DNA from 3 places in the Butyrivibrio sp. AE2005 genome. Region 1 is predicted to be linked to each of the others. Evidence: predicted binding sites of a transcription regulator. Region 1 holds the regulator's gene; each other region holds the start of a gene.
The links. The regulator Rex, encoded in region 1, represses fermentation and respiration genes when NADH is low (regulators of the CRP and FNR family bind a similar motif). The targets are predictions, from matches to a motif close to ATTGTTAANTANTTAACAAT.
Positions count from the first base shown of each region.

Region 2: the regulator Rex is predicted to act here: its motif matches at 3,215-3,234, upstream of gap (type I glyceraldehyde-3-phosphate dehydrogenase).
Region 3: the regulator Rex is predicted to act here: its motif matches at 4,635-4,654, upstream of DL92_RS0115925 (phosphoketolase family protein).

Region 1 covers NZ_JMMD01000003.1:211,614-222,397, reverse strand. The annotation lists gene alr (alanine racemase) at 1-705, opposite strand, end outside; gene DL92_RS0104510 (bifunctional ADP-dependent NAD(P)H-hydrate dehydratase/NAD(P)H-hydrate epimerase) at 724-2,280, opposite strand; gene DL92_RS0104505 (hypothetical protein) at 2,332-2,994, opposite strand; gene DL92_RS0104500 (redox-sensing transcriptional repressor Rex) at 3,013-3,651, opposite strand; gene hslO (Hsp33 family molecular chaperone HslO) at 3,900-4,787, shown strand; gene DL92_RS0104490 (bifunctional UDP-sugar hydrolase/5'-nucleotidase) at 4,887-6,506, shown strand; gene DL92_RS0104485 (metallophosphoesterase) at 6,718-8,052, shown strand; gene DL92_RS0104480 (metallophosphoesterase) at 8,049-9,203, shown strand; gene DL92_RS0104475 (DNA/RNA non-specific endonuclease) at 9,354-10,310, opposite strand; gene DL92_RS18210 (SPFH domain-containing protein) at 10,473-10,784, opposite strand, start outside.
Region 2 covers NZ_KK366042.1:63,252-74,035, reverse strand. The annotation lists gene tpiA (triose-phosphate isomerase) at 1-450, opposite strand, end outside; gene DL92_RS0115225 (phosphoglycerate kinase) at 577-1,812, opposite strand; gene gap (type I glyceraldehyde-3-phosphate dehydrogenase) at 2,134-3,159, opposite strand; gene DL92_RS0115215 (histidinol-phosphatase HisJ family protein) at 3,534-4,352, shown strand; gene DL92_RS0115210 (GGDEF domain-containing protein) at 4,612-5,352, shown strand; gene DL92_RS0115205 (transglutaminase-like domain-containing protein) at 5,349-6,341, shown strand; gene DL92_RS0115200 (type II secretion system F family protein) at 6,423-7,478, shown strand; gene DL92_RS0115195 (hypothetical protein) at 7,485-7,826, shown strand; gene DL92_RS0115190 (DUF4860 domain-containing protein) at 7,837-8,331, shown strand; gene DL92_RS0115185 (hypothetical protein) at 8,335-8,865, shown strand; gene DL92_RS20490 (hypothetical protein) at 8,862-9,272, shown strand; gene DL92_RS0115175 (response regulator) at 9,450-9,812, shown strand; gene DL92_RS19645 (hypothetical protein) at 10,389-10,547, opposite strand; gene DL92_RS19640 (M56 family metallopeptidase) at 10,577-10,784, opposite strand, start outside.
Region 3 covers NZ_KK366043.1:17,190-27,973, forward strand. The annotation lists gene DL92_RS21165 (hypothetical protein) at 1-193, shown strand, start outside; gene DL92_RS19735 (MBOAT family O-acyltransferase) at 433-1,857, shown strand; gene DL92_RS0115910 (hypothetical protein) at 1,893-2,900, shown strand; gene DL92_RS0115915 (M48 family metallopeptidase) at 2,917-4,143, shown strand; gene DL92_RS0115920 (hypothetical protein) at 4,205-4,390, shown strand; gene DL92_RS0115925 (phosphoketolase family protein) at 4,811-7,177, shown strand; gene DL92_RS0115930 (DHH family phosphoesterase) at 7,303-9,360, shown strand; gene rplI (50S ribosomal protein L9) at 9,361-9,807, shown strand; gene dnaB (replicative DNA helicase) at 9,811-10,784, shown strand, end outside.

The DNA of each region.
Region 1 (10,784 bases):
TGTAACGCCCGCTCTTACCATATCCATGGAAGATTCGGGAACCGCAATGATGCTTGCGGAATTTGCGCAGTGATGGATCGGTATCTTTTTACCTGCGGCAGCCTCTGCACTTTTTACAAACTCAGCAAAGATCTGTTCTCTTTCTTTTACATTGGAAAGATCCTTCTCATCGGCTCTCGCAAAATGGGTAAATATACCTTCAACCTCAATACCGCTTACTTCAAATGCTTTTTTGACAAACTCTTCTCCGCTCTTGTCATGACGGATTCCTATCCTTGACATTCCGGTATCAACAGCGATGTGTATCGGAGCAGGATTCTTAATCACGCCCGACTTCATAAGTCTTTCTGCGCAATCTCCCAGCTCTTTTAACATATCTTCCCTAAATACCGCGGGCCTTATTCCCAAAGAAAGCATTTTCTCATATGCATAAGGGAATGTGTAACCAAGCACCAGTATCGGCTTTTTGATTCCATTCTCTCTGAGGTCAAACGCCTCCTCTGCCGTCGCAGTCGCATATCCCCAGATATAATCTTTATTTTCCAAAAAATTGGCAATTCTCAAAGCGCCGTGTCCGTACGCATCCGTCTTTATGACAGCCATGATCCTGACTCCGTCCGGGATATTGTTCTTCATCGCTTCAAGATTATATTCTATTGCACCAAGGTCTACTCTTGCGCAGACCCTTGAATTCTCATCATACATTTCCATTCCATCCGTTTTTCAATTCAAAATATTCTCAAGTTCATCCACTATGTCGGAAGCAACCATCGAAAGCTTTCCGTGACGAGCAGCCGCCAGATCGCCCGCAGCCCCGTGTAGATACGCTCCTATGCAGGCGCATTCAAAAGAACTAAGTTCCGTTCCCACAAGAGCTCCAAGCACGCCCGAAAGCACATCTCCGCTTCCCGCGGTTGCCATGCCGTCATTTCCGCTTATATTAATATAAATCTTTTTTTCGTTACTGTCACTAACAACGCTTCGTGCATCCTTACAAATGACCGTACAATGAAGTTCTTTGGCAAGTTCTTTTGGGTAAAAGAGAATATTCCTCTTACACTCCTTAATATCCCTTCCAAAAAGTCTTGCAAATTCAGCAAGATGAGGCGTAAGGATAAGCTTTTTGCCGTTTCTTCCAAAGTTGCCCGCAAGACGCCTAAGTTCCTTATCGGTTGAAATAAGATTAAGTCCGTCCGCATCAACAACAAGGTTCTTGTCATATCTTGAAAGAACGATTTTAAGGATCTCAGCCCCCCTACCGGTCATCCCGATTCCCGGGCCCACAACCGCTGCCGTCGACCAGTTCATCGCATCTTCAAGCTTCTCCGAAACAGGTTCATAGTCCTCATATGTATCAATAAGGGCTTCCGGAATAACAGTCTTTATGACTTCCGCATTTTCAGAAGCCGTAAACACCTTTACCATCCCTGCTCCGGCCTTAAGGCACGCTCCCGCGCTAAGCGCACATGCTCCGCTTATTTCCTTCGAGCCGGCAATTATAAGGATTTTTCCGTTTGTTCCCTTATTTGAATACTTTTTTCTCTCGGGCAAAAGAGCTGTAACTTTCTCGTCATAAAAGAAATATTCCGGAGTGTTTCCGCAAAAGCTTTCTTTTGTAATTCCGGCATCGCAGACAACAAGCTTGCCAGTATATTCGCATCCCGGATACAGAATATGTCCCAGTTTTACGCAGTTAAACGTAACAGTTTCATCAGCTTTTACACAAAGAGAACAGATCCTTCCGTCATCAGCATTTATCCCCGAAGGAATGTCGACAGACACAACAAAAAGATCGTCTCTTCTGTCTTTTTTGCAATCATTGATATAGCCGATAACCTCAGCATAACTTCCCGTAATATTTCTGGAAATCCCTATACCAAACAATGCATCTACTATAATATCCCATTCAGCAGGGCTTTTGTTGTCTCTTATATTGGAAAAAGTGTCAGCATTGATTCCGTAATTTGCCGCGATCTTAAGTTGCTTCAGGCACAGGTCGCTGCACTTAGTCATATCACCGACTACCACAAGCTTGACTCTTATGCCCCTTTGTTTTAAAAGCCTCGCGGTACAAATGCCGTCTCCGCCGTTATTTCCGACTCCGGCAAAAACAAGCGCTGTGTACTTTCTGTCTGCGTTTTTGGAAGAAATATGTTTTTCAATCTCATCAGCAACGCAAAGAGACGCTCTTTCCATCAAAATCTCAGTGCTCACTCCGAAGACCTCCGAAGTATTTCTGTCATATCTTTTCATCTCATCGCTTGTCACCGCATACTTCATAGCTTATCTCCCCTTTGAAAAAAGCTGCCATCAGGCAGCTTTTTAAATCAATTATGATGTGTAATCCTTGTCATTGCCTGCAAGAGGCCTGCGGATAGGATGTCTTCTGTCCGGATCGTATTTCATATCGAATATTTCAATAACTTCCGGCCCAAAGATCTGATGCATATAGGAATAAAGATTATAATTTTCCATCTCCGCCTGTTGCATGAGAACTATATTCTTCTTAAGTTGCACTCTGAAATCCGAAACCCATTTATCAAGTTCCGTGATGTACTCGGTATTATCATGAAGTCTCTCATAGCAAACCTTCATCGTTTCGATCATCAGCTCGTAATCGGCTTCATATATCTTTTTCGAAAGATCCCTGAGTTCATCATCGTAGGATTCGATTCTCTCGTTGCAGTCATTGATAAGTCTTGTTCTGTCTTCAATTTTTTTCTCGATAGCAGATGAATCACCCGCTTTATTGGCTTCGTCCCTAAGGGGCACAATCTCACCAAGAAGCTTTTTCTTAACCTTCTTAAGGTCCTTGGTCTCACTGCGCAACTTCCCGTCACGCTCGACAAGTGCATTCAATTCATCCGCAAGATTCGAGATCTCCGGTGTCATTTCCGTCTGCGTAAAGAGCTGGTGCCATTTGTTATCCAGCGTCAAAATGGGAATATTCTTTCCCTGTAACGCAGACATATAAGCTTCTTTGTCTTTTGCCATTAGTTTTTCTCACCTGAGTTAAACATTTTTTCCTGACCTGTTTATATTATACGATAATTTCATCAAACTGTCAGATAAATGTACATTTTCTACCACAATATAGTCAGGCACCTCGAGATCGACGTGTGCAAAGTTCCAGATGGCTTTAATTCCACACTTGCATAGTCTGTGAGCCATCGGAACTGCCTGATCCTTCGGAATGGTCAAAACAGCTATCTCTATTTTATTGTTTTTTACAAAATCTTCTACTTCATCGATCGGACGAACTTCCACATCTCTTATCTTTGATCCGAAAAGATCGGGGTTACAATCAAATGCTCCTTTGAAAACAAATCCTCTTCTTGTAAAATTCGTGTAACCCGCGATTGCCTTGCCGAGATGTCCGGCTCCGATAATAACAAGGCTGTGTTCCTTGTCTATTCCCAAAATCTTACTGATCTCGTCATAGAGATAACCTACGTTATAACCATATCCCTGCTGACCAAAACCACCAAAATTATTAAAATCCTGCCTTATCTGAGAAGCAGTGACTTTCATGATGTCGCTAAGCTCTTGAGAAGATATTCTCTCAACACCTTTCTCCTTGAGATCTCCCAAATATCTGAAATAACGCGGAAGTCTGGAAATGACCGCCTGAGAAATTTCCTTATCTGCCATATTCTGCTCCTTTATTATGTATTATTTTTAACTGAAATAATTCTTAGAATTCTCTTTTAAACAATAGTATAGATTGTTAAGGATTATACAAAATAATTATATCTGTGCGTTAAATCTATGTCAATCGGATAAAGCCACATATTCCGCAAAAACAGCTGATTTACCGCGCCATTTACTTTAATAGTGAAATCATATATTATTCAATACGAATTACATCTATTGATAATAAAGAAAGTTGAGGATAAATCATGTCATATAAAGATTATATGGTACGCGCAACCGCAGCAGATGCGCAGATAAGAGCTTTCGCTGCAACAACAAGAGATCTTGCCGAATACGGAAGAAAAGCACACCACCTCTCTCCCATTGCCGCAGCGGCACTCGGACGTCTTATGACAGGCACTGTAATGATGGGAACAATGATGGATAACGATCAGGACCTCATAACCGTAAAGATGGACGGTGACGGTCCTTTAAAAGGAGTTCTTGCAACAGCCGACAGGTTTGGTAATGTTAAGGGCTATGTTACAAACCCTTATGTTGTCATGGAACCAAATGCGGCCGGACATTTAAATGTAGGAGGCGGAATCGGCGAAGGTACTCTCACCGTTATCAGGGATATGGGGCTAAAAGAGCCCTATGTCGGCCAGGTTCCTCTGTATACCGGAGAAGTCGCCGAAGATCTCACATACTATTTTACCAAGTCTGAACAGACTCCTTCTTCAGTCGGACTCGGCGTTCTTGTTGAAAGAGAGAATCTTTCCGTTATCGCCGCAGGCGGATTTATCATCCAGCTTCTGCCCTTCGCTTCCGAAGAAGTAATATCAAAGCTCGAGGAAAATCTTACAAAATTCTCTTCGGTTACTGATATTCTCAAGGCCGGAAAGGCTCCCGAAGATTTACTTAACATAATTCTCGAAGGCTTCGATATAGAGATCACAGATAAAATTGATTTAAATTTTTTCTGCAATTGCGACAAAGACAGGGTTGAAAGAGCCCTTATGTTAATTGGCCGAAAAGAGCTTCAGGAGCTGATTGACGATGGAAAACCCATAGAATTATGTTGTCATTTTTGTAACAAAAAATATATCTTTAAAACGTCTGAACTCCTTGAAATTCAAAGAAATTTGAAATAACACCTTTTATAAAAACAGATTATGCGTTATACTATTGCTTAGATGTTAGTAACATTTTACTAACAAAGTTACAGGGGTTTTAACAAAGGAGGTAATAGTATGACAAGACACACTGTAAAAAAATCGCGTGCCATCAGGACCGTCATGTCCTTAACTCTGGCATCGACTATCTTTCTGACTTCCGGTATAGGTGCAGCCGTTGCACATGCCGGAGGAAAAGAAGGTGTACATATAAATAACACTTCTGGTGTAGCCAGTATCAATGATTTCAAAAAGCTTGTAGAAGAAGGAAAGGATATGTCCGATAAAACAGTTATCCTTTCAACCAATGATGCACAATGTAATTTCGATAAATATCCTTATGTTGCATCTCTTAAGAACTTTTTTGAAGATAGCTTGAAGTCTGATGTTGTTCTTATCGACACAGGTGATTTCTGTGAAGGTAAAGATATGGAAAAATTTTGGAGTGCCAACGGTGGTGCTCAGTGCATGAACACTTACGATAACGATTATGCCGCTTTCCTTGCAATGAATGAAGCCGGCTATGATTTTGCTAATTTCGGAAATTACGGATTCAACTACGGATCCGATATAAATACAAACAATTATTTTGATTCAGGTTGCAGCATTGTTAATTTCGACTGTGCCGACAAGGCAATGAATGCTGCTTGCAAAGGCAAAGGAAAGGATTTCTCACAGTCATCCGATTGCTTCTCAAGCATTATGAAGCAAAACAGCCTTTGTGACAACAGCTTCATGTATGACTGTGCTAATTCAGACATGAAGATCGGCTTCTTCGGATTGCCCGAATATGAAGCTTTAGGAAACTATGACTTATCCAAGAATTCTGAATGGTATACTTGCGCCGAACAGCAGGCTCAGAGTCTTAAGGAAGATGGTGCCGACCTTGTTATCTGCATGTCCCAGCTTGGCTTGGGTGATGCTCTTAAGGGTGGCAGCGGAATCTTTAATCTGCTTGGCAATTTGTTTGGCCTTGGCGGAAAGAGTGCCTCAAAGGGTGCATCCAAGGGCGGATCAGGCATGGATTTCATCGATCTTCTTCTCGACGGTTGCTCTCTCTTCGCTGAAGGCGAAAGCGCTCTGCCCCTTAAGTTAGCTGATATGCTTCTTCGTAATATCGGTGTAACAATTCTTGATAACAACAGCAAGTCTATCGAAGATAATTTCCTCTTCTCTCTCGATGACATCATCAAGAACCTTGGTGGTGATTCAAACATCTCCAAGTTCGTAAGTGATATGATCGGTGGATTTGGTTTCAACCTCTTCGGCGATGCTGATTGCGACTTCGATTGCAATTGGGATTGGGATTACAACAGCTGCACAGGAAAGACCAACGGCAAGTCAACACCTCAGCCCAAGCCTTCACCACAGCCTAAATGCGGTGACACACCTCAGCCTCAGCCCAAACCTTCACCACAGCCAAAGCCCACTCCACAACCTAAGGGTGGCACATCCACTCCAAAACCGGACGGAGCCGCTGCACCTAAGGGCGAAACCGTTCCGGCTAAACCCGACGGAGCTGCTGCACCTAAGGGTGAGACTGTTCCGGCTAAACCTGACGGAGCTGCCGCTCCTAAGGCTGAAACCGTTCCCGCTAAGCCCGACGGAGCACCTGCCCCTCAGTATCAGCAGAACAGCAAGTCATTATTTGACGAATTATTCCCTGAAGAAGAGGATGATGATTTCTTCTGGTTCTAATTTTCGAATAAAAAAGTTTTAATATATATCGAACCACTTCTTTGATCATATATCAGGGAAGTGGTTCTTTTATTAATATATTAAAATATAAGTTAAAAATTTAGGGGTTTAATTAATTTTCTTTTTACGTTATACTATTATTTAAGCATTGGGGCCCAAGATGCTTACTACGTGACACAACAGAGATTTTAACATCAAAGGAGGTAGTAGTATGAAAAGACACAATGTAAACAAAGCGCCTGCCATTCGGGCTGTAATATCCCTGGTCATGGCTTCTTCTCTCTTTCTTTCTTCAAATCTCGGTGCATCTGTTGCACATGCCGAAGAAAAAAAAGTTTCCTACAACTATAAAAGCTCAGTTAACGGAAACGTATCCGACTTCGTAAAAATGGCGGACGAAGGCAAAGATTTCTCCGGCAAGACAGTTATTATTTCCACAAACGATGTACATGGCGCAATTCAGAAATATCCATATGTAGCGGCTCTAAAAAAATTCTTCAGTACAGAGCTTAAAGCTGATGTCCTGCTCGTTGACTCAGGCGATTTCAGTCAGGATAAAAAACCCAAAGGCAATGAAGGTGCCGACAGCGCCTATTGTATGGAAGAGTCCGCAGGTTTAGCCGGTGTTGAAGCTATGAACGCCGCCGGTTATGATATGGCAACTTTAGGAAATCATGAATTTGAAGGTTTTGTTGCCCTTGATGATAATCTTAAAAAAGCACAGTTCAAGGTTATCAATTCAAATTTGGTTACCAAAGATGCATATAACAAACTGGAAGAACTGGCCATTTCCTATAAAAATGCAAAAAATGACAAAGACGCCAAAAAGACATTCAGCAAAATAATGGACACATTTGGCAGCTTTACCGAGAAAGATTATTATCGCCAGCCAAATTATATATATGAATCCAAATCAGGCATAAAAGTCGGATTCTTCGGACTTCTTACAGAAGAAGCCAGCCTTAACAGTAAATTAAAAAATAAATATAAAAAACTCAAATCAAATATTAAACTGGATAAAAATAACATAATAGATTTTGATCTGGCTTCTACTTGCGCAAAATACCAGATTGAATCATTGAGAGACAACAGCGCTGATATTGTTATCTGCCTTTCACACTTAGGTCTTGAAGACGATCGCGAAGGAAACAGAAGCATTGACATATATGATGCTGTTACAAGTAAAGAGCCATATAAAGCTCTTTATCCGCTCGACCTGGTACTCGACGGCCACTCTCATAACAAAGTATCTGCAGGTGAAAACGATGAGCCCTTATTGTCAGGAGAGATGTTACTCAGAGAAGTCGGCATCACAATAATCGGTAAGGATGAGCAGAATAAAGCAAAAATCGAAAAGTCAGTCCTTGTTACAATCGATGACATAAAAGAAAGTATTGGCCCTGACGAAAAAACCGCTGAAGTTGTTTTAAAACTGATGGAAAACTATCACAGCAGTTTATTAGACAGTAAACAAGATCCATATGTAAATGATCTCCTCGATCATACAGCAGAACAGTCAGACAACGAAAGGAGGAAATCAGCATGAACATATTAAAAAAAGCAACCGGTAAGGCATTTCTTTCATTAACCCTTGCCACTACCCTATTCTTTTCACCAAATATCAATGGTTCGACTGCACATGCCGGCGTAGGACCTATCAGATACAGTATCGACCACAAAATCACCAGAAATTTTTCTGAAATAGAAGAAAAATATAATAACAACTTCTCAAATAAAACTGTAATCCTCACAACAAACGATGTGCACGGAGCCGTCGATGGTTACCCATACCTTGCCGGAATGAAAGATTATTTTGGAAAACTTGGTGCAGATGTCATTGTCGTTGACGCAGGCGACTTCAGTCAGACTAAACCGGAGGCCACGAAGAAATATATTAATTCCAAGAACGGCCTTGCTTTTAAATGTATGAACTCAGTAGGCTATAATTATGCTACTTTAGGCAATCACGAAGGAACAAACTTAGGTGACCTAAATAAAAACATTGCCGATACAGAAAAAAAACCAAAGTTTGAAATTATCTCTTCAAACATACTTGATCCCACAAAAGGAACTCCTCTTTATACGTCATGTGCCATACACAAAACCACAATCGAAGGCGCAGACAACGTAAATATCGGTTTCTTTGGACTAACTACCAAAGACGCCGAAAGCTCAAAAAGCAAAATGCTGCTAGAAGGCGCCATGCAAGAATGTGCCGAGGCTCAATATAACCTTTTAAAAAATGAAGGAATAGAAATAGAAGAAGGAAAAGAGAAAGAAAAAGCCGATATTGTTATTTGTCTTTCTCACTTAGGTTTAGAAGATGAATTCGCAGATCGTGGAGAATCAAGTTATGAAATATACAGAAAAGTGAACCAAATCGATCTTATGATTGACGGTCACTCACACAGCATTATAACTCCACCCGAATATGGCAAGCCTCTTATCTACAAAAAAGAAAACGGCGATGATGTAAATAACGATCCCATCCTCTCTACAGGAACAGAATTCCAAAACATCGGCGTAGTAATAATCGACAATCATGAAAAAGCAATTAAAGACGCCTTCCTTATAGAAGAAAAAGTCTTTAAAAGCTTTGAACCAATCAGTCCTGAAAATAACGATGCTGCTGCCGCTACAGCCAAGGTTGTAGAAGAGGTAAAAAAAGAATCAAAGAATGGTTCCAAAAAACAGTAATATAAGCAATAAAGGAAGCAACAACTAAGAACACAAATCATATGTCCCAACAAAAAGCCACCTGTTTGATAGCTAAACATCAAACAGGTGGTTCCTTTTTGCCGCAATCACAATACTTCAAGCACGGCTTTCTATCCGATTTAATAGATTTTAAGGGTTACATTTTTTACAAGACTGATAGCCTTTGCTGATTAGCTCATCTCTGCTTCCCTCATAATACCACTTATTCTTTTCACTCATAGAAGACACACTACCGCAGTATGGATAATGAAACTTCTTTGTATTCTTATTTGCTATATATGTAGCTATCTGTTCACCATTACTATCTGATGATGGCTCGCCACTCTCGATGTTCTGATCCGCTGAATCTGAAGAAACCTTAAAATCTTGTGTTTCCGGTGAAAAAACATAGTTTTCATCAGCATAGTTGCTTCCATCAGCATAGTTTATAATCACGCCCGGCTGCACATTGTAACAAAAAATATTAAAGCGCACCCCTTTCCCGTTATCCTCAACGGAAAGTGCCTCCATTTGTACTCCATCGCATAGCAAATTGCTTCCGGAAAAAATCGGTGTAACTCTATACATTACGTGATTTCCAGTACGGTGAACATAAGAAGCAACCATATTCTCATATGGGAGCATCCCTTCAACATTCATGTATCTGGTGCCGGTTATCAGGTTTTTCTCATTGGCATTCTCTCCTGTAAGCTGATAACCAATCATATGGCATCTGTTATAAAGATACGGTGGCTCCGAATCTACAAGCCCCGGATATTTATTCTGATTCCACCCCGAAGTTTTAACAGAACCAATAGATCCACGCGCCTCCGTTGGCATTAGGTCTTTTCCAATACATGTTTCTGCAGTAGTACATCTACCAAGCCGATCAAGTCTACCGTAACTCTCAAAAGAAACCGTTGTTAGCTCATCAGCATCAAATGATGGACTATTACCATTTAGCACTATTGATGCCTTATCCGAATACTTAGGAATCCCTCCATCCGCGTTAACCGTTACCAAGGTTATTCCTGGTATATTCATAGTTATGCCGATAAGCACAACTATCGCAAATACTTTGCTTATCAAGGAATGTACTTTCTTCATTAAAATCCCTTTCGCACTAACAATGAAACCAATTTAATAATATCAGCGAAAACTTAAACCGCTCTTAACTCAAGATAAATTCTAAATTCAAAATGATAATATAAATATGAAAAACCCTCGGCACTAACCGAGGGTTAAGTCATATTCATGAAAATAATATAATCACATTGGGATAGGCGGAGATGAAGTGGAGCCTTCGAAAATAGGTGCAATATCAGCAACCTCCTCAGCTCTTACCCAATTTTCCATTCCTTCTTTCCAAACCAATGAATCCTTATCAAAAGTTCCTTTTGATAGCATCTCCTTAAACTTGCTTATGTCATATGGTCCCTTTTGCTTTCCATCACCAGCAAGATAATATCCTGCTGTTGGAATTGGCGGAGGAACCACTTTATCCTTTTTATTAAAAAGACCTCCTATAGCACCCGAAACTTTCTCAGTCACCGTTGGTGCATCACTTTTTTCTGCCTCATC
Region 2 (10,784 bases), on a different contig from region 1:
ATCCCATGTGATCTGTCTCTCGATCCACTCTTTGTATGTGTCAGCCTTACGAAGTGCAAGTGACTCACCGCAGCAAAGGATAGGTGTAAGACCTGAAGCAAATGCTTTCTTTACTTTCTGGTTGATAAGGATATCGTTCTCTCCGAAGATATCTCTTCTCTCTGAATGTCCGATGATGATGTACTCTACACCTGCATCCTTGAGCATAGGAGCTGAAATTTCTCCTGTGAATGCTCCGTTATCTACGATGTAGAAGTTCTCTGCACCTACGTGTACGTTTGTGCCCTTAACAGCGTTAACTACGGGTACGATATCGATTGCAGGTACACAGTAAACTACGTCTACAGCATCATTCTTTACAAGATCCTTGAGCTCTTCGCAAAGAGCTACAGCCTCGCTGGGAGTCTTGTTCATCTTCCAGTTTCCGGCGATTATTCTTCTACGTGCCATGTTTTCCACCTCTATATTTTGTAATATTTACTTCTTGATTTTCACAAGGAAGTTCTGCTCTCGCACCTATCGGTGCTCGCCAGAACTAAGTTCGAACTACCGACTCGAAAAAACCTCGTCGGAGTCTCACTTATCATCAGCTGCTACTACTCCGGGAAGTGCCTTACCCTCAAGGAACTCAAGAGAAGCTCCACCACCTGTTGAGATGTGGCTCATCTTGTCAGCAAATCCAAGCTGGTTAACAGCTGCTGCACTATCACCACCACCGATGATTGTTGTAGCTGTTGTCTCTGCAAGAGCCTTAGCTACTGCCTTTGTTCCTTCAGCAAGAACAGGGTTCTCGAATACACCCATAGGTCCGTTCCAAACAACTGTCTTAGCTGACTTAACAGCATCAGCGAAGAGGTCACGTGTCTTAAGACCGATATCAAGACCTTCCTTATCAGCAGGAATCTGATTTGAAGGAACGATTTCTGTCTCGATGCTGGGGTTATCGATAGGATCAGGGAATCCTGCTGAAACTACAGTATCGATGGGAAGAAGAAGCTGCTTGCCGTTAGCCTTAGCCTTCTCAAGCATTTCCTTACAATAATCAAGCTTTGTATCGTCTACAAGAGACTTACCAACCTCATAGCCCTGAGCCTTGAGGAATGTGAATGCCATACCACCACCGATGATAAGTGTATCGCACTTCTCGATGAGGTTATTGATAACGTTGAGCTTATCAGCAACCTTAGCACCACCAAGTATAGCCACGAAAGGTCTTACAGGGTTCTCAACTGCATTTCCGAGGAAATCGATTTCCTTCTGCATGAGGTATCCAACTGCGTTGTTTCCGCCCTTCTCTGTGATGAACTTTGTAACGCCTGCTACAGAAGCGTGTGCTCTGTGAGCTGATCCGAAAGCATCGCATACATAGTCATCAGCAAGCTCTGCGAGCTCTTTTGCAAAAGCATCGCCTGCCTCTTCGGGCTTTGTCTCTTCCTTTCCTCTGAAACGAGTATTCTGAAGAAGAACAACATCTCCCTCGTTCATAGCTTCTACTGCTGCTGTTGCATCAGCGCCAGTTACATTGTAATCAGAAATGAACTTAACCTCTTTGCCGAGCTTCTCTGAAAGTCTCTTTGCAACAGGTGCAAGTGACTCACCCTCGTTGGGGCCGTTCTTTACTTTTCCAAGGTGTGAGCAAAGAATAACCTTGCCGCCATCCTTTATAAGCTTGTTGATTGTAGGAAGAGCTGCTACTACTCTTGTCTCGTCTGTGATCTCACCGTTCTTGAGAGGAACGTTGAAGTCGCAACGAACGAGTACGCGTCTGCCCTTTACGTTAATATCGTCTACTGATTTCTTATTAAGACTCATTTTTGTTCTCCTTTGTAATAAAAATTGATGATAAAGAGTCGCTTGCGACTCTTTCGCGCACGAGCGGATTGCGTAAGCAATAATTTCATTTCCGCGAGTTGCGCATCCATAGCGGAGCGTTTTTATTGAATAGGGAATTTCAAAGAAATTTCCTATTCAATAAAATAGAGGGCCTGGTCCAAACGGACCGGACCCTCTTAATGGTTTCTATTAGGTTCTACTTGCTCCCCGCGAGTTTTCACAAGGAGGTTCGACTCTCGCACCGAAGGTGCTCGATCGAACTAAGTAGTACACTAGACTCGACAAAACCTCATCAAGTGATTACTTAACGAACTTCTCGAAGTACTTGATTGTACGAACCATCTGTGATGTGTATGAGTTCTCGTTGTCATACCATGAAACAACCTGAACTTCATAGAGATCATCACCGATCTTGTTAACCATTGTCTGTGTTGCATCGAAGAGTGAACCATATGTCATTCCAACGATATCAGATGAAACGATCTCATCCTCGTTGTATCCGAATGTCTCAGGATCAGAAGCCTTCTTCATAGCCTCGTTGATAGCTTCCTTAGTTACCTCTGTGCTTGACTTAACAACTGCGAAAAGAAGAGTTGTTGAACCTGTAGGAACAGGAACTCTCTGAGCAGCTCCGATGAGCTTTCCGTTAAGTTCAGGGATAACAAGGCCGATAGCCTTTGCAGCACCTGTTGAGTTAGGAACGATGTTAACAGCGCCTGCACGTGCTCTTCTAAGGTCACCCTTTCTCTGAGGTCCGTCAAGGATCATCTGATCACCTGTGTAAGCATGGATTGTTGCCATGATACCGGACTGGATAGGTGCGAAATCGTTAAGAGCCTTAGCCATAGGTGCAAGGCAGTTTGTTGTACATGATGCAGCTGAGATGATGTTGTCATCTGCTGTAAGTGTCTCGTGGTTAACATTGTATACGATAGTAGGAAGATCATTTCCTGCAGGAGCAGAAATAACTACCTTCTTAGCACCGGCATCGATATGAGCCTGTGCCTTAGCCTTTGATGTGTAGAAACCTGTACACTCAAGAACAACGTCTACACCGATCTTGCCCCAAGGAAGGTTCTTAGCATCTGCCTCTTTGTAGATTGTGATTTCCTTGCCATTAACTGTGATTGAATTCTCGCTGTAAGAAACCTTATCAGCATACTTGTACTTGCCCTGTGATGAATCATACTTAAGAAGATGAGCAAGCATCTTAGGATCTGTAAGATCGTTGATTGCTACGATCTCTGTTCCTTCATGCTCAAACATCTGTCTGAAAGCAAGACGTCCGATACGACCAAAACCATTGATTGCTACTTTAACTGCCATTTTAAGTTCCTCCTAAAATGAATATAATATTTAATTGCTGCTTAATATCACACTTATTGATAATTTTTTATCAGCAACTCTAATTCTAATAAAAAATGTAGCATAAATCAAGTAAGAATATTATGATATAGGTGTCAAAAAGTCAAAAATGCGTACATGCTTGCATGTTAAGCTTTTTGACCTTTTGACCCTAACAATCATGAGGAATTAGCGATTTGCTTTGCAAATCCGCGGTTTCCGAATGATTGTAGAATTGCGAGAATGACGTCAGTCATGGAGCAATTCGTATATCATAATATTCGCATATCATATTATAGATACAAAAAATCAAAAATGCGTACATTCATCATTTAATAAATCACGGAGAACCCCATATGATCTTACCGGCAGACTACCATTTACACACTCACAATTCGGGCGACAGCGAAGCACCCATGGAAGACATGATCAAAAGTGCCATAAACAAAGGCCTTGAAGAAATCTGTTTTACCGACCACATGGACATGGACTATCCGATAACCGAAGACACCCCGAAAGATTATTTTTTATTGGACACTCCTCCTTACAAAAAAGAGCTATATAAGTATAAGGAGATGTACAAAGACAAGATTTCTATAAAATTCGGTGTTGAAGTAGGCATGCAGGATCATATAGCCAAAGAAAACACAGCCTATGTCCGCTCGGAATCTTTTGACTTCGTCATCGCATCCATGCATCTTATTGACGGGCAAGATCCCTACTACCCTGAATTCTGGGAAGGCCTTGATGTAAAAGAAGTTTTCAGGCACTACTTTGAACTTACGCTTGAAAACTTAAAACTCTTTGATGACTACTGCGTCCTCGGGCACCTCGACTATCTCGCCCGCTACGCTCCCGAAGGCAACAATCCATATTCATATGAAGCTTATTCAGATATCATCGACGCCATTTTGATTCATCTTATAAAGAACGACAAAGGCCTCGACTTTAACACCAGCCGTCTTTTCAGATCGGGCGGCCCCACGAATCCAAGTCCCGATGTCTTAAAAAGATACAAAGAACTTGGCGGAAAGATAATCACCATCGGCTCCGATGCTCATAATCCCGAAGGCGTTGCCGGCGCATTTGAGAAGGCAAGTATCATTGCAAAAAAATGCGGCTTCGACGAATACTGTACTTTCGAAAGACTGAATCCTACATTCCATAAATTATAAAAAAACTTCTTGCACCGCCTACAGCTTTGTAGCACTGCGTGGGCGGTGCTTTTTCACGCCAAATATAAGCTTATAGCAAGTGCTTCTGCCTGCCACAAGTGATGTGGAAGTTTTTGTTTATAAGATGAACGAAATATAGTAAAATATACATGATATTGATGTATCGTTTAGAAAGAATGGATATTTTCTCTGTATCGCCAGTGAAGATTACCGATTCCTTTCTTTTCTCGATGCACCCGCGCGAAGCTTTGGAGGCTATATGAGGGAAGAATTCTACACCAGAGGTAAACAAACTAACGTATATAATTTCATATTCATGTACAAGTCTGTTACTCTTTGCTGTTTATGCGTTGTTACTGCGATTCTGGCATTTTATTGTCGAACAGACCTCTTAAAAATGACGTTTTCCAAGGACAAAACTTCGCAAAGGCTCTTGCTATCTGTCTTAATCTTTGTTTTAATGGTATTTATTTCCGTTATAATAGACTTTTATATATTAAAAAAGACTACAAATATCGGCTACAGACTAAACAGACTTGCCTACCTCGACAGGCTCACGGGACTTCCCAACAGATTCAGTTGCGACCTTCTGTTTGAAAGTTTCAATGGTTCGGAACGACTCCCCGGGGTCGGCTTTGTTGTTATGAAAATAAATAATCTTCCGACCGTAAATCAGACAACAAGTCATGATAACGGCAACAACCTAATTACCGAGTTTTGTTTTATTCTTGAGGATGTCGGCGAAAAATATGGTTATGTCGGAAGAAACGGCGGAAATGAATTTATTATTCTGATTGAAAATTGTTCGGACACCGACTGCGATATGTTCCTTTCAGATCTCACAAAAAGAATCCGCGGCTACAACGAGATGGCTGTCGGAACACCTCTTGAGATAGCATACGCATGCGTACTCAACTCTAACGAAAAGAGATCCGTAATGTCCGAACTAATCTCTTTTGCCTATAAGAAACTTAAGGATGCACCACAAATACTCTCATGAAAATTATGATTGAAAAAAGCTTTTTTAAAAATCGTATATTCTCTTTAATCTGTCTTTTCACCTGCTCGGTTTTATTTCTCACATCATGCGGCTCCAAACACGGCGTAACGCTCCTTGACAGAGCCGGCCACAAAAAAGATGCGCAGATTGATGAGACCGTAAGGGGAAGTCGCGACAACACGCCTCTTTGCCTTGTCCCTACAGCTCCCGGAACCGATACATTTGAGAACGAATATGCCCGTATCGACTATTCAAACATGTCTGAGGGCTATATTTTCGTGACTTATAAAGGAAGTTCTCCCAAAGTTAAGCTTCAGATCACAGGCCCGGATACGGTTACCTATACTTACGACATCTCAAGCAATTCAAAAGACGGCGAGGTCTTCCCTCTTCAGGCAGGAAACGGGCAGTACATGATAAATGTATATGAGAACATCACAGAGACCAAGTATTCAATGGTGTTCTCGTTCCCGATAGATGTAACTCTTTCAAACGGATATAAGCCTTTCCTGTATCCAAACCAGTTCATCAACTTCGCCCCCGACTCTCTGGCTGTCAGAAAAGGTGCGGCACTTGCTTATCCTTGCAATTCCGACATCGAGGTCGTTGCAGAAGTTTATAACTTTATGATAGAAAATATCACTTACGACTATGAAGAAGCTGAAACCGTGCAAAGCGGCTATCTTCCAGATCTTGACGAGATTCTTATAACCCAGAAAGGAATCTGTCTCGACTACGCTTCGCTTATGGCTGCGATGCTTCGAAGCCAGAACATCCCGACAAAGATGGAAGTCGGCTACGCGGGAACCGCTTATCACGCATGGCTCAGCACTTATATAAAAGATGTAGGCTGGGTAAACGGAATGATCGAATTTGACGGAAAAGACTGGTCACTTCTCGATCCCACTTTTGCATCAAATACGGAAGAGAGAAAGCTCGAAAACTTTATCGGAGACGGATCCAATTACTCTGTTAAATACGTTTATTGATACAGGAAAGCGCTGATTAGACCAGTGTTTTCTTAGGTGAAATCTTTCACCCGTACCATATTATTTTTCTTCGGAGGCACCATGAAAAAAACAGACAAACAAAAAAGTCTCAGCAGTTATGAGATTGCAAGCTTTTGCAGGCAGATGGCTCTTCTTATAAAAGCAGGCATCGCTCCCGCAGACGGAATCGATATTCTGACAGAGGATTCCAAAGACAATTCGGCAAAAAAGATTCTTGGAAGTATCAGCCAGACTTTGCGAAGCGGCGAAAAATTCCACATAGCTCTTGCCATGAGCAATGTTTTTCCCGATTACGTGGTACATATGGTAACGATCGGTGAAACTTCAGGAAACATGGACGTAGTTATGGATTCACTTGCCGATTACTACGAAAGGGAAGACTCCATTCAGGAGAGCGTAAAAAATGCGATCAGCTACCCTCTCATCATGATCTTTATGATGATGGTCATCGTAACTGTCCTTGTTGCCAAAGTTCTCCCGATATTTGAGCAGGTATTTGCACAGCTCGGCACCGGAATGAGTGGTTTCTCACAGTCGCTTTTGAATCTGGGAAATCTTTTGAACAAATACTCTTTTGCCCTTGTAATACTGCTTGTGATAATAGCCATGCTGTTCCTCTACTTCTCTCTTACTCCGAGCGGAAAAAGGAACTTCAAAAAGTTCATGATCAAATTCGCACCCACAAGAAGACTTATGCAGGAACTTGAAAGCGAGCGTTTCGCAAGCGGAATGGTGCTCACTCTTTCAAGCGGTATCGATACTTTCGAAGCTCTTTTACTTGTAAAAAAACTTGTTGAGAGCAAGGAGATGAAGGATAAGATCGAGGAATGCAGAAATTTCCTTATTGACGGCGACAGCTTCCCCGAAGCACTTGAAAAAGCTTCGATATTCTCTTCTTTTTATGCTCAGATGATATTGGTAGGCTTTAAATCAGGATCGATGGACAAGGCCATGAAACAGGTCGCAGAGAGATACGAAAGAGACACGGGAAGAAGAATCTACTCTCTCATCTCAGTTTTGGAACCGACGCTCGTAATAATCCTTTCAGTTATCGTAGGAATGATTCTAATGTCAGTAATTCTTCCTCTGATGGGAATTATGACAAATATTGGATAAAGTATTATGACAAACAGATTTGAAGCTAAAAACGGCATATTTTCACATATTTCGGATACTTTTTACAGATGGTCTTCGCTTGTGATACTCATCGCAATATGTATCCTTTTTTACATTGCGATCGACGCATCGGGAAGAAACACGATCGAGAAGCAGCAAACCTCACTTGAAAATGCGATCAACAGAGACATTGTTCAGTGTTATTCGATTGAAGGCAGGTATCCCCCCAGTCTTTCATACATCGAGGAACACTACGGTCTTGTTTACGACGAATCTACTTTTTTTGTCGACTACCAGCCAATCGCATCGAACATGTACCCGGATGTAACAGTTATCAAAGTACGATAGAGGAACTATTATGGATTTTGAAGGAACAAGAAGTCACATCATAGACATGGTCTTCGTTATATGTCTGATGTTTCTTTTTATCTTTTCCGCACTCAGCGTTATAACCATAGGCGCGAATATATATCAGAAGAATGTCACTGCTGTTGATGACAATTACCACAAGCGCACTGCCTGTGCATACATAACGGAAAAGGTCAGACAGTCCGACGTAAAGGGCGGAATTTTTATAAAAAAAATATTCGATCAGAATGCTCTTGTTCTGCAGAACGAGGAAGACGGCATTCTTTACAACACCTACATATATGACTACGAAGGCAATCTCATGGAGCTCTTTGCCATGGATGAACTCAAAGACCTTTATCCCCAGACAGGACAAAAGATACTTGAACTGACCAAGTTTGATATCGAATATGTAGGAGATGATACCCTTTCCGTCTACGTTATTTTAAAAGATGGAACGGAAGAATCATTTCTTGTCAAAACAAAAAGTGTCAGTGAGGAATAAACGATGCCTGAAAATAATTCGAGAACAAGCTTGTTCCTGATGGAACTTATAATAGCGGTATTTTTCTTTTCCCTCGCCGCAGCGGTTTCTATAAGACTCTTCGTCGGCGCGCACAAACTTACGGAAAAGTCCACCGCACTCAGCAATGCAACAATCTGGTCCCAGAACCTTGCGGAAGCTTTTTACGAAAGCAACGGCGACGTTTCAAAGATTGCAGAACTATACCCCTACGCATACGTCACTGAAGACGCCGTAATTCTCTTTTTCGACAAAGAATGGAATGTATTGCAGGAAGCTCACTCAGGCGCCTCATATGAGGCTCTGCTGGTGGCTGAAAAGGCAGATGCTTCTTCAGTTTACTCTGATGTCAAAGACTACGGATCCACATATTCCGGAAAAGTGATTAAAGGTAACGTGGCAATACTTAATGTTAAGGAAACCGATGAAGTAATTTCTTCGATTCCAAACGACCAAGATCTCATAATAGTTAGTTATTCGGTTGACACACCGCTCAGCCAAAAGGAGTCCAAGTGAAAAAGAAAGGTAAACACGGCATAAATATCGGAACAGCCTCTATTCTTCTGGTTTTTTCCGTTTTGTGTCTTATCTCATTTGCAACGCTTACGCTCGTAAATGCGAAAGCGGATTACAACTTAAGTAAAAATCTGTCCGACAGACAACTTGCGTACTACGAAGCATGTCATAAAGGCAATGCTTTTGTCACCGCTGTAAATTCGGGCTATCGCAAAGGAATATCAGGTGATATAATGAAGGAAAGCATACCATTAACCGACAAACAATCGCTTGAAATTGCGATAATTGCTAATAGTGCAAAAAAATCCTTCAATTCAAACAATACTTGTAGTATAATTCAGTGGCAGGTCGTTAATCACGATGATACAGAGTATGACTACTCTCTGCCGGTAATGAAATCAAGGTAACAGATAAGTTTAGCCGGTTAGAAAACGAAATTTTATCAAATTTTTATTTTTTAAATAACGTTTTAACTCGCTTTATCATAATCATGTGTTACAATATATTATGTACCGAATTACTTAATTTTGAAAAAAATTGCTTAAATTTTTTTAGCAACTAAAAATACTTTTTGGAGGTTCAATATGGGAAAAAGAATACTCATTACTGATGACGCCGCTTTCATGCGTATGATGCTTAAGGATATCCTTTCCAAGAATGGATATGAAATTGCGGGTGAAGCTGAGAACGGCAAAGTCGCAATCGAGAAATATAATGAGTTGAAACCCGACCTTGTTACTCTGGATATCACAATGCCTGAGCTTGATGGAATTGGCGCACTTAAGGGAATTAAGGCTGCAGATCCTAACGCTGTATGTATCATGTGTTCCGCAATGGGTCAGCAGGCGATGGTTATCGAATCAATTCAGGCGGGTGCTAAGGACTTCATCGTTAAGCCTTTCCAGGCAGACCGTGTTCTTGAAGCCGTTAAAAAAGCTATCGGATAATATTTACATAATGTCAAAGCGTAAAATCAAAGGGGCTGTCGCACTAATTAGTGTGACAGCCTTTCCTTACGCCCAGCCCTAAGGTATCCGTTTGAAAATGCTTGTTTTCGTCTGCGGTGTAATTTTCTAAGATTCATAAATGAAAATCATCATCCTCGTCCGAGAACTGCACATTTTTTGCGCTCATTCTCCTATTCTTTCCTGACATATATGACCTTAAAAAGCACTTCCTGCTTCTAGAGTCATATCTTTTGCTTTAATTCTTCTCTATTTTCCCTGATATGTATGACCCTAGAAGGCATTTTCCGCTCCTAGGGTCATATCTTACGCTATTATTCTTCTCTTTTTTCCCTGATGTATATGACCCTAGAAGGCATTTTCCGCTCCTAGGGTCATATCTTACGCTATTATTCTTCTCTTTTTCCTCTGATATGTATGACCCTAGAAGGCATTTTTTGCTCCTAGGGTCATATCTTGTACTCTTATTCTTCTCCTTTTCCTCTGATATGCATGGTCCAAAAAGGCAAAATTTACTCTCAGGGTCATGTACTCAGTTTTAGTCACATATATTCTCAATTATTTGCTTCCCATACTTGCAAGGACATCGTTTCTCATATCGTAATTATCACCTATGATAAAAAACACAAATAGCCAAACCAGTAAGACAATTCCCGCGAAAGCATGGTATATTCCTATACTGTTTCCAAACACCATCAATGTAATTAATGCTGACATACTGACACTCCTCTCGATCATTCAGTGTTTTAATTATTCAAGTCGTTATCTCCTCTCATCTTCAAAATCATATCCATGTAATTTGCAGAATCATCCGCAAGATATTCTTTAAGAATACTGTTATTTGATTCCCGTAGTTGCTCATCCCATCTTGCATCACTCTCAGAAGTCAAATTGCCATCCGCTATCTGTTCCCGCCTCGCCAAAACAACGTAATTATCATCAGAAGCAATCATG
Region 3 (10,784 bases), on a different contig from region 1:
GCCGGTTTTTGTATTGATAGATTTCGGGGTATTCCTGAGTACGTTGATACCTGAAGAACTTTGTACGCTGAAACTTATTATGCTAAGACGTATGTCGGGAATGAGAGCGTTAAGATATTTGGTTGGGAATGCGATTTACATTGTTGATATTATACTTTCGGTTAAAATATATGATGAATATAAGAAACTATGAGGTGGTTACTGACCGCCTCTTTTTCTTTGGAACAAAAATGGTCTATGAAAAAGAGATTGTTATTTTTTTAAAATGATACAGAAGAACCGCTAGATTAATGAAAATATAGCATTAGATGTAATATGGGCTTCCGTTTTTGCGATAACGGGAGCCTTTTTTCGTGAAAAAGTGCATGGATGACAGCATATTCGATAAATGGTAGAATAAAAAACACAAGTTAGTTGTTTGGAGGATTGTTTGTGGCATTTTCGTTGTACACTGCTGTCTTTTTGAGTATTGTGATAGCAGTTTTTTTTATGGTTCGAAAGGAAGCAAGACCGCTTGTGCTGCTTCTTTCGAGTATTTCGTATATAGATCATCTTAATGAAAGAGCTGTAGTTGTGCTTTTGGTGACAACTGCCATTGTCTACGCTTTTGGATTACTGATTCAGTTTTTTAAAGATAAGAATAGAAACAGGGTAGCAGGTGTCTGTCTTTTTGTGTGCTTATTTCTTCTGGTTTTTTCATTGTCTTTTCTGAAGTTTTCATCCAGAATTCCGAGATTTTCAAATTTGATCATTCCGATTGGTTTTTCCTACTATGCGTTCCAGGCAATAGGATATATTGTTGATATTTACAACGGTAAGATACGTGCGGAAAAGAATATCATGTTCTTTGCGCTATATATGAGCTTTTTTCCTAAATTTGTAAGTGGACCCATAGAAAGAGAAGAAGATTTCGTGGCACAGGTAAAAGAGCTTAAAAGTGTCAGATTTCTGGATGAGCAAAGAATGTCCGAGGCTTTTGGATACATATTGTACGGATATTTCTTGAAACTTGTGGTCGCAGATAATCTGGGCGCTTTGGTGACTAAGTTGTTTAACGGTTACAGAGACAGTGGCAGTTTATGGCTTATGCTCGGATCGTTGTCGTACACCATGCAGATTTACTGTGACTTTGCGGGATATTCGGCGTTAGCTGTGGGAGTATCAAGGATTTTTGGAATCAATCTCGTTCAGAATTTTACGGCACCATATTTGGCTGTGAATATTTCAGATTTTTGGCGCAGGTGGCACAGATCTCTTAGTATGTGGCTTAGAGATTATGTTTATATTCCGCTTGGTGGAAACAGGAGAGGAGTGCTCAGACAGTGCATAAATGTGTCGATTGTTTTTATTTTATGTGGCATATGGCACGGGAATGGGCTTAATTTCCTGGTGTGGGGAATGCTTCACGGTATATATTCCGTCATTGATGTTTTGATCAGAAGGAAAAAGAATAGCGACAAGGATAAAAGCATTTTATCAGTAGTTAAGGGGCGCATTATTACCTTTTGCTGCGTTTCTTTTGCGTGGATATTTTTTGGAGCCAGTGGCCTTAAGACTGCCATTGAATACTGTATTGCCATGTTTACTGCGGGAAATGCGGGAACTACTTTTATCGCGCAGTACAATGAATTGTGTAAAGAGACGGCTCGAACAAATTTCTTATTGGTGTTCATTTTGATCGTTATATTGATGGATGTAATAAGCTATAAGAAAAATAAGCCATTTCCCGTTGTGCTGCAGGATTATGCCTGTGGTGTAAGGTATCTTATATATTATCTTATAATAATTGCAATTATAGTATTTGGCCTTTACGGACCGGGCTATAGCGCAAGTAATTTTATGTATATGAATTTTTGAGTTTTGTTGTGTATTGAAGTGGGGTAACGCATTATATGTTAAAAAAGAGGGCTTTACAGATTTTTTTCATATGCCTGACAGTCTTTACTTTGTGGTATCTGGACGGCGTGTTTTGCATAAAATCGGAGCATGGGATAAATCAGGCAAGAGGGTTATATTATCAGCCCAGAAATACAATTGACGTGGTGATGATGGGCTCGAGTCATGTGCACTGCGATATAGATACGGGGCTTTTGTGGAATGAGTATGGTATAGCGTCGTACGATTACAGTGCTGCCGAGCAGCCGCTTTGGTGTACATATTATTATCTTAGAGAATTCTGTAAGTATCAGAAGCCGAAAGTTGTTGTACTTGACCTGTATTCTCCGGCAAGATTTAAGGACAATTATCAGTATACCTGGCTCAATCAGAATCTTAACGGAATGAGATTTTCATTTAATAAAATGGGGATGATCATTGACAGCGTTGAATCTCGCAAGATTAGCAGGATCTTTCCTGATTTTATAACATATCATGGAAGAGTTGATACACTTAAAGCGGAGGATTTTCTTTATCCGTTTACTGTAAGGAAGAAAATGCTGACTTTTAAAGGGTTTACGCCATATCTTAAGCGAGAGCCGCAAGAAGAGCCGGTCATTGATGAGACGGCAAGTGTAGGCGTGACCGTTAAGTCTGAGATATTCCTTACCAAGATTATTGAATATACGCTGGAAAATGATATCGAACTATTTCTTGTCGTGACTCCGTATATTACTTCTTCGGAGGATGAAAAAGTATATAATAGATTAGAAGAGATTGCCGAGTATTATGGAGTGCAGTTTAATAGTACAAATTATGACTACGGTGAGATCGGACTTGATTTTGAAAAAGATTTTAATGATGAATCACATTTAAATTACTGGGGAGCATATAAGTTTACCCATTATCTTGGCGAGGAACTTAAGAGGCGCTACGAGATTCCGGACAGAAGAGGCCAAAAGGGATACGAGTCGTGGCAAAGAAATTTTGAAGAGATTGCAGAGTATGTTAAAGAGAATACCTGACCCGGAGGAGTGAATAATGCTTAAGACAATAATTCTGATTTCTTTTTTCCTGAATAAGGGATTCGACGCAGTGATCAGATTTCTTAATGATAAGCATCAGAAGGGAGAACTTCCCGAGAATGTAAGAGATGTTTATGATGAAAAAGAGTATGCGAACTGGAAAAACTACAAGGCAGAGAGCGGAAAACTATATACCATATGGAATATAGCCGATATAGTCTTTTTGGCGATTCTTTTGATATCAAATGCATATGCATGGGGATTTAAGGTACTTGAAGACGGCAATGTCTATGTACAGTATTTGATCTTTATATTCGTGCTTACGGCATTGTCTGAATTAATTGATGTGCCTTTTAAGTATTATGATACTTTCGTTATAGAAGAGAAGTACGGCCTTAATAAGTCTACGAAGAAGACATTTTTTGTTGATATGATAAAGAATATCCTCGTTGGAGGTATAATGTCATTCCTTATCATAGCGCTCACAATGTTTATATTTGAGGCCTTTGGCAATATGGCAATTCTGGTCGGCACTGTTGCAATGATGGTTATTATGCTTATTCTGAATTTGATAATAGTTCCGCTTATGAGAATTTATAACAAATTTACTCCGTTGGAGGATGGAGAATTAAAGAGTAAGCTCCTGACACTTTGCGAGAAATATGGAATGCGCGTCAGGAAAATCGTAGTGAGGGATGCAAGCAGAAGAACTACGACTTCGAATGCTTTCTGTGCAGGATTTGGAAAATTAAAGACCATATCTTTGGATGACAATCTTGTCAATAATTTTACCGATGATGAGATTGTTGCCGTATTTGCACATGAATTTGCGCATGCAAAATATAAGCATACCGTTAAGTCACTTCCGTTTTCTATGGTAAGAATACTGCTGGTATTTATAGCATTGTGGATTGTGCTAAATATTCCCGGTTTTTATACAGCGTTTGGTTTTGACGGAATCAATTATTTCTTCGCAGAGATATTGGTAACATTTATAACCTGGCCTGTTTCAAACGGACTCAATATAATATCCAACTATCTTTCGAGAAGGCATGAGTATCAGGCGGATGCTTTTGCGGCAAAAGAAGGTTATGGACATGACCTTGTTTCCTCGCTTAAGAGGCTTCATAAAGAGGCATTGTCGGATATCAATCCACATCCTGTAAAGGTTGTGCTGGATTATTCGCATCCAACGCTGTCGCAGAGAATTACAGCGATTGAGGGCGTTCAAAGCAGGGGCTGAATAATTAAGGTTTTTTGTTGACGTATACCATTGTGTGATCGGGGAAAGGATGGTGACGGTTATGTTTTTTGGAAAGAAAGATAAGGACGTGCGGATTACGGACAAACAGTACAAAGATCTTGTGGGTAACATGAGTAAGAGCGAACGCAAAGAGTTCGATCGTAAGCAGAAACAGCTTCAAAGAGAGAAGGATGATGACTGGCTTTTGGGAATGTTGTTTTTGACAGATGATTCTGATGATATCTAAATAATCGAAAATATAGAAGTGTTGAAAATAAACGTGGTTGCGATTTGCGCAATCACGTTTATTAAATATCTATAAAATAACGAAAAAGCTCCCGAAAGTGTGATAAAATAAGGCGAATTCGTTACAGGGTTATATATAGCGGGAGCATTATTTGCGATTTCACGATTGCTATTTTATTAACGGAATGCATAACCATGCGGGTTACAAGGAACGGTAATGCGATATTTTTTTCACAATAGCAATAATTGATAAAGATTTAGCAATAATAATATAGTAAATGTTCTTCAAATAGCTTATCTTACAATAGAAATACCAACGACATGAGATTTTATAAAAGATATACAGAAGGTTGGGTATGGCACTTTGTATCGGCAATATATCATGTCGGTATGTAATTAATAATAAAGGGAGAGGAATAATATGAATCACATGGAAATTACTGATGAGTATTTAGGAAAAATGGACGCCTACTGGCGTGCAACTAATTATCTCGCAGCAGCACAGTTGTATCTTCTTGAGAACCCGCTTCTTCGTGAACCACTTAAGAAGGAGCATATCAAAAAGAAAATCGTAGGTCACTGGGGAACAGTACCCGGACAGAACTTTATCTATGTTCACCTTAACAGAGTAATCAACAAATATGATCAGGATATGATCCTTATCTCAGGTCCCGGTCACGGCGGAAACTTCTTCGTAGCCAACACATACCTTGAGGGATCATACAGTGAAGTATATCCTAACGTAAGCCGTGATATGGATGGCTTACAGAAACTTTGCAAGCAGTTCTCATTCCCCGGCGGTATCTCAAGCCACGTTGCTCCTGAGACTCCCGGTTCTATCCATGAGGGTGGTGAGCTTGGTTATTCTATCGCACACGCTTTTGGTGCAGTATTTGATAACCCTGATCTTATCGCTGCATGTGTAGTTGGTGACGGTGAAGCAGAGACAGGACCTCTTGCTACATCATGGCAGTCAAACAAATTCCTTAACCCCGTTTCTGATGGAGCAGTTCTTCCTATCCTTCATCTTAACGGATTTAAGATTTCTAATCCTACAATTCTTTCTCGCCTTTCACACGAGGAACTTGAGGCATTCTTCAAGGGTAACGGCTGGAAGCCTTACTTCGTTGAAGGAACAGATCCTAAGGAAATGCATCGTAAGATGGCTGAGACTCTTGATGTTGTTATGGATGAGATCAAGGCTATTCAGAAGAATGCAAGAACAACAGGTGATACAACAAGACCTGTATGGCCTATGATCGTTCTTCGTACTCCTAAGGGATGGACAGGACCTAAGTTCGTAGACGGAAACAAGATCGAGGGATCTTTCCAGGCACACCAGGTACCTGTAATGATGGATAAGCCTGAGCACCTTGATATCCTCAAGGAATGGCTCGAGAGCTACCATGCAGAGGAACTCTTTGATGAGAATGGACGTCTTATTCCTGAACTCGAGGAGCTCGCTCCTAAGGGAGACAGACGTATCGGTGCTAACCCTCATGCTAACGGTGGTAAGCTTCTTCACGACCTCAGACTTCCTGATTTCCGTGATTACGCTATCGATGTTCCCGCTCCCGGCGCTGTTGAGAAGCAGGATATGATTGAGCTTGGTGGATATATCAGAGACGTATTCAAGCTTAACGATGAGCACAAGAACTTCCGTATCTTTGGACCTGACGAGACAATGTCTAACCGTCTTAACAAGGTATTCGAAGTTACTAACCGTGATTGGAACAACCCTATCGACAACGATACAGACCAGTTCCTTGCATCAGACGGACGTGTAATGGATTCAATGCTTTCAGAGCATATGTGTGAAGGATGGCTCGAGGGATACCTTCTTACAGGTAGACACGGATTCTTTGCTAGTTACGAAGCATTCATCCGTATTATAGATTCAATGGCAGCTCAGCATGCTAAGTGGCTTAAGGTTTGCAACGGTCTTTCATGGAGACAGCCTATTGCATCTCTTAACCTCCTTCTTACATCAAACGTATGGCAGCAGGATCACAACGGATTCACACACCAGGATCCCGGATTCCTTGACCATATCTCAAATAAGAAGGCAGACGTTGTAAGACTTTACCTTCCACCCGATGCTAACTGCTTGCTCTCAACAATGGATCACTGCTTGAAGAGCAAGAACTACGTAAATGCTATTGTAGCAAGTAAGCATCCCAGACCACAGTGGCTTACAATGGAGCAGGCTGTTAAGCACTGCACACAGGGTATCGGCATTTGGGATTGGGCTTCAACAGATACAGGAGAAGAGCCTGATATCGTACTTGCATGCTGCGGTGATACACCTACACTTGAGGCTCTTGCTGCAGTTGATATTCTCCACAGAGAGATGCCTGAAGTTAAGGTTCGTTTCGTAAACGTTGTTGACCTTATGAAGATGGAGCCTAAGAACAAGCATCCTCACGGACTTTCAGACGTAGAGTACGATACAATCTTTACAAAGGATAAGCCTATTGTATTTGCATTCCATGGATATCCGACTCTTATCCATGAGCTTACATATACAAGAACAAACAGAAACATCCATGTTTACGGATATCATGAAGAAGGAACAATCACAACTCCTTTCGACATGAGAGTTCAGAACAAGATTGACCGTTTCGACCTTGTAATCGCTATGCTTAACAACATGCCTCAGTTCGGCAACAAGGGCGCATTCCTCATCCAGAAGATGAGAGATAAGCTCGTTGAGCATAAGACATACATTCACGACATCGGCGTAGATATGCCTGAAGTTGCTGAGTGGAAGTGGACAGGTGTGAAGTAATCAATCACATTCTTCTGTGTATTTCAAATGATAATGGAGGCGTCTGCGACGTATTGTCGCAGATGCCTTTTATGTTATAATAAAGATTGGAATGTCCAAAGAATTGCAGAAGAGGACCTAATAATATGGCTACTAAAAACAGAATTAAACTAAAAGGAAAATTAGTGACATATCTCAAAGTATTGGCATACTTGGGAGTACTGTTGCTTTTTGTAAATATTGCGGTATTTATTGTGGACGACTCTGCGGGTCTGATTCTTTTGATATTTACAGGATTTTATTTTGTTTCGGTCATGTACCTTAATTTCTACAACAAACCCATAATAATGAATGAGCTTATCAGCTTTGCGACACAGTATGGACAGATTCAGAAAAGGTTATTAAAAGACCTTGATCTTGCGCATGCCATTCTTGATGATTCGGGTAAGGTTGTTTGGGCAAATACAGCATTTGAAAAAGCGGTTCATATGGAGAAGGGACTTTATAAGAAAACTATCTTTTCCATTTTTCCGGGGGTTTCGGCGGATAAGTTTCCGGTTGATAATGAGGAAGTATCTTATAAGGTAGACTATGAGAGCAGCAACTTCACTATCAAGTTTAAGAGAATATCTCTTCATGAGATGGCGGTAAACAGTGACATAATAGATTCCAAGAGTTATGAGGGAAGCCTTATAGCCGTTTATCTGTATGATGAGACTGCACTCAGGCTCGCTATTCAGGAAGTTGATAATCAGTCGCTGGCAGCAGGACTTATCTACATAGATAACTATGAAGAGGCTTTGAACAGCGTAGAAGAGGTAAGAAGATCTCTTTTGACCGCTCTCATAGACAGAAAGATCAATAAATACATTGCATCAAGCAATGGAATATCCAAAAAGATAGAAAAAGACAAATATTTTGTTGTCATGCCTAAGAAGTCCTGCGAGACTCTTATCAAGCAACGATTTGATATTCTTGAAGACGTTAAGACAGTAAATATCGGAAATGAGATGGCTGTAACACTTAGTATCGGACTTGGCCTTGACGGTCTTTCATATGCGCAGAACTACGAGTTTGCGCGCAATGCCATAGACCTTGCTCTTGGTCGAGGTGGCGATCAGGCTGTTGTAAAGAGCGCGGACAGCACGTCTTATTACGGCGGAAAGAGCCAGACCATTGAAAAGAGTACTCGAGTTAAGGCGAGAGTTAAAGCTCACGCGCTTCGCGAGATTATTTCGGGAAAAGATACCGTTATCGTAATGGGACACAGAATGGGCGATGTGGACAGCTTTGGCGCATCTGTCGGTATTTACAGGATTGCAAGAACTCTGGAAAAGAAATGTCACATAGTTTTGAACGACGTGACAGCATCAATGCAGCCACTTGTTGACTTGTTTAAGAGTAATCCCGATTATGAAGACGATATGATAATCAACAATCAGCAGGCGATTGATATTGCCGGAAACAATACCGTTTTGGTAGTTGTTGATGTTAATAAACCGAGCATTACAGAGTGTCCGGAACTTTTGAGATTTTGTAAGACTATAGTTGTTCTCGATCATCACAGAGCGGGAACAGAAGTTATAGAGAATGCGACGCTTTCATATGTTGAGCCTTATGCATCATCTGCGTGTGAGATGGTTTCCGAGATTCTTCAGTACATCGGAGAGAACGTCAAGATTCACAACGAAGAAGCTGACAGCCTGTATTCGGGAATGATGGTAGATACCAATAACTTTATGAACAAGACGGGTGTCAGAACATTTGAAGCTGCTGCTTTTCTTAGAAGAAACGGAGCGGATGTTACAAGAGTAAGAAAACTGTTCCGTGAAGATGCAAATGAGTACAAGGCTAAGGCTGATGCAGTCAGTCAGGCAGAGATATATCGTGACAGATATGCTATCTCTGTTATGAAGAGCGATGATATACAGAGTCCTACAATAGTAGGCGCACAGGCAGCAAATGAGCTCCTTAACATCAAGGGTGTGAGAGCAAGTTTTGTATGCACTGATTATCAGAACAAAGTGTATGTAAGTGCCAGATCCATAGACGAAGTCAATGTTCAGGTCATTATGGAGAGACTCGGCGGCGGTGGCCATATGAGCTCTGCGGGATGCCAGATAGAAGGAATGCCGATAGAAGAGGCAGTTGATGTAGTTAAGGATGTAATTGATAAAATGATTGAAGAAGGAGAATTGTCATAAATGCAGGTTATATTACTTGAAGACGTAAAGAGTTTGGGTAAAAAAGGTGAGATCGTAAAAGTCAGCGATGGCTATGCAAAGAACTTTGTGATTCCCAAAAAACTCGGTGTAGAGGCTACACAGAAAAATCTTAACGAACTTAAGAATCAGCAGAAAAGAGATTCAATTTTGGCGCAGCAGCGTCTTGATGAAGCCAAAGCTTATGGCGAAAAGATAAGCAAAGAGACAGTACAGCTCACAATGAAAGCAGGAGAGGGCGGAAGAGTATTCGGATCCGTTTCCACAAAGGAAATAGTAACAGCTGCAAAAGCTCAGTTTGGATTTGATATTGATAAAAAGAAACTTCAGATGCCGGAACCTATAAAGTCATTTGGAACTTATGAGATTCCGGTCAAACTCCATCCTCAGGTTACTACTGTGTTAAAAGTGAGTGTAAAGGAACAATAAGAAATGGCAGAGGAAACTCTATTAAAGCGTGTCGCGCCCAACAGTCTGGAAGCAGAGCAATCTGTTGTCGGGGCGATGCTTATGGATAAAGAAGCAATAGAAATTGCGTCCGAGATTGTCAATCCGGACGATTTTTATAACAGACAGCTCGGGACGGTTTTTGAGACAATGGTAGAGCTCAACCGTGAAGGAAGTGCTGTCGATTTTGTCACGCTTCAAAACAGGCTCAGGGAAAAGAATGTTCCGCCGCAGGTCAGCAGTGCCGAATATATCGGAGAACTTGTTTCGGCGGTACCGACATCTGCGAATGTAAAGTATTATGCGCAGATTGTTGCGGATAAATCCACTCTCAGAAAATTGATCCGTGTAAGCGAAGAGACAATAAATACCTGTTATTCAAACTCTGAGAATATGGAAGGGATACTTAATGATGTTGAAAAGAGCGTCTTCCAGATCACACAGAAGAGAAATACAGGTGAGTTTGTTTCTATCGATCAGGTAGTAATGAACGCACTGAACCGTATCGAGCAGGCAAGTAAGATGAAAGGAAACGTTACAGGTCTTTCTACAGGTTTCCTTGATCTTGATTACAGCACAGCAGGATTTCAGCCTTCAGACCTGATACTTATCGCGGCCAGACCTTCAATGGGAAAAACCGCTTTTGTACTTAATATAGCAGAGCATATGGCTTTCCATGACAACAAATGTGTTGCGATATTCTCACTGGAAATGTCAAAGGAACAGCTTGTAAACAGACTACTTGCGATGGAGTCTCATGTTGATTCACAGCATATCAGAACAGGTAATATGTCTGATATGGACTGGGAGAATCTCATCGAAAGTGCAGATGTTGTAGGCTCTTCCAAACTCATTATTGATGATACTCCCGGTATCTCGATTCAGGAACTTCGTTCAAAGTGCAGAAAGTATAAGATGGATCATGGCCTTAATATAATCATGATCGATTACTTGCAGCT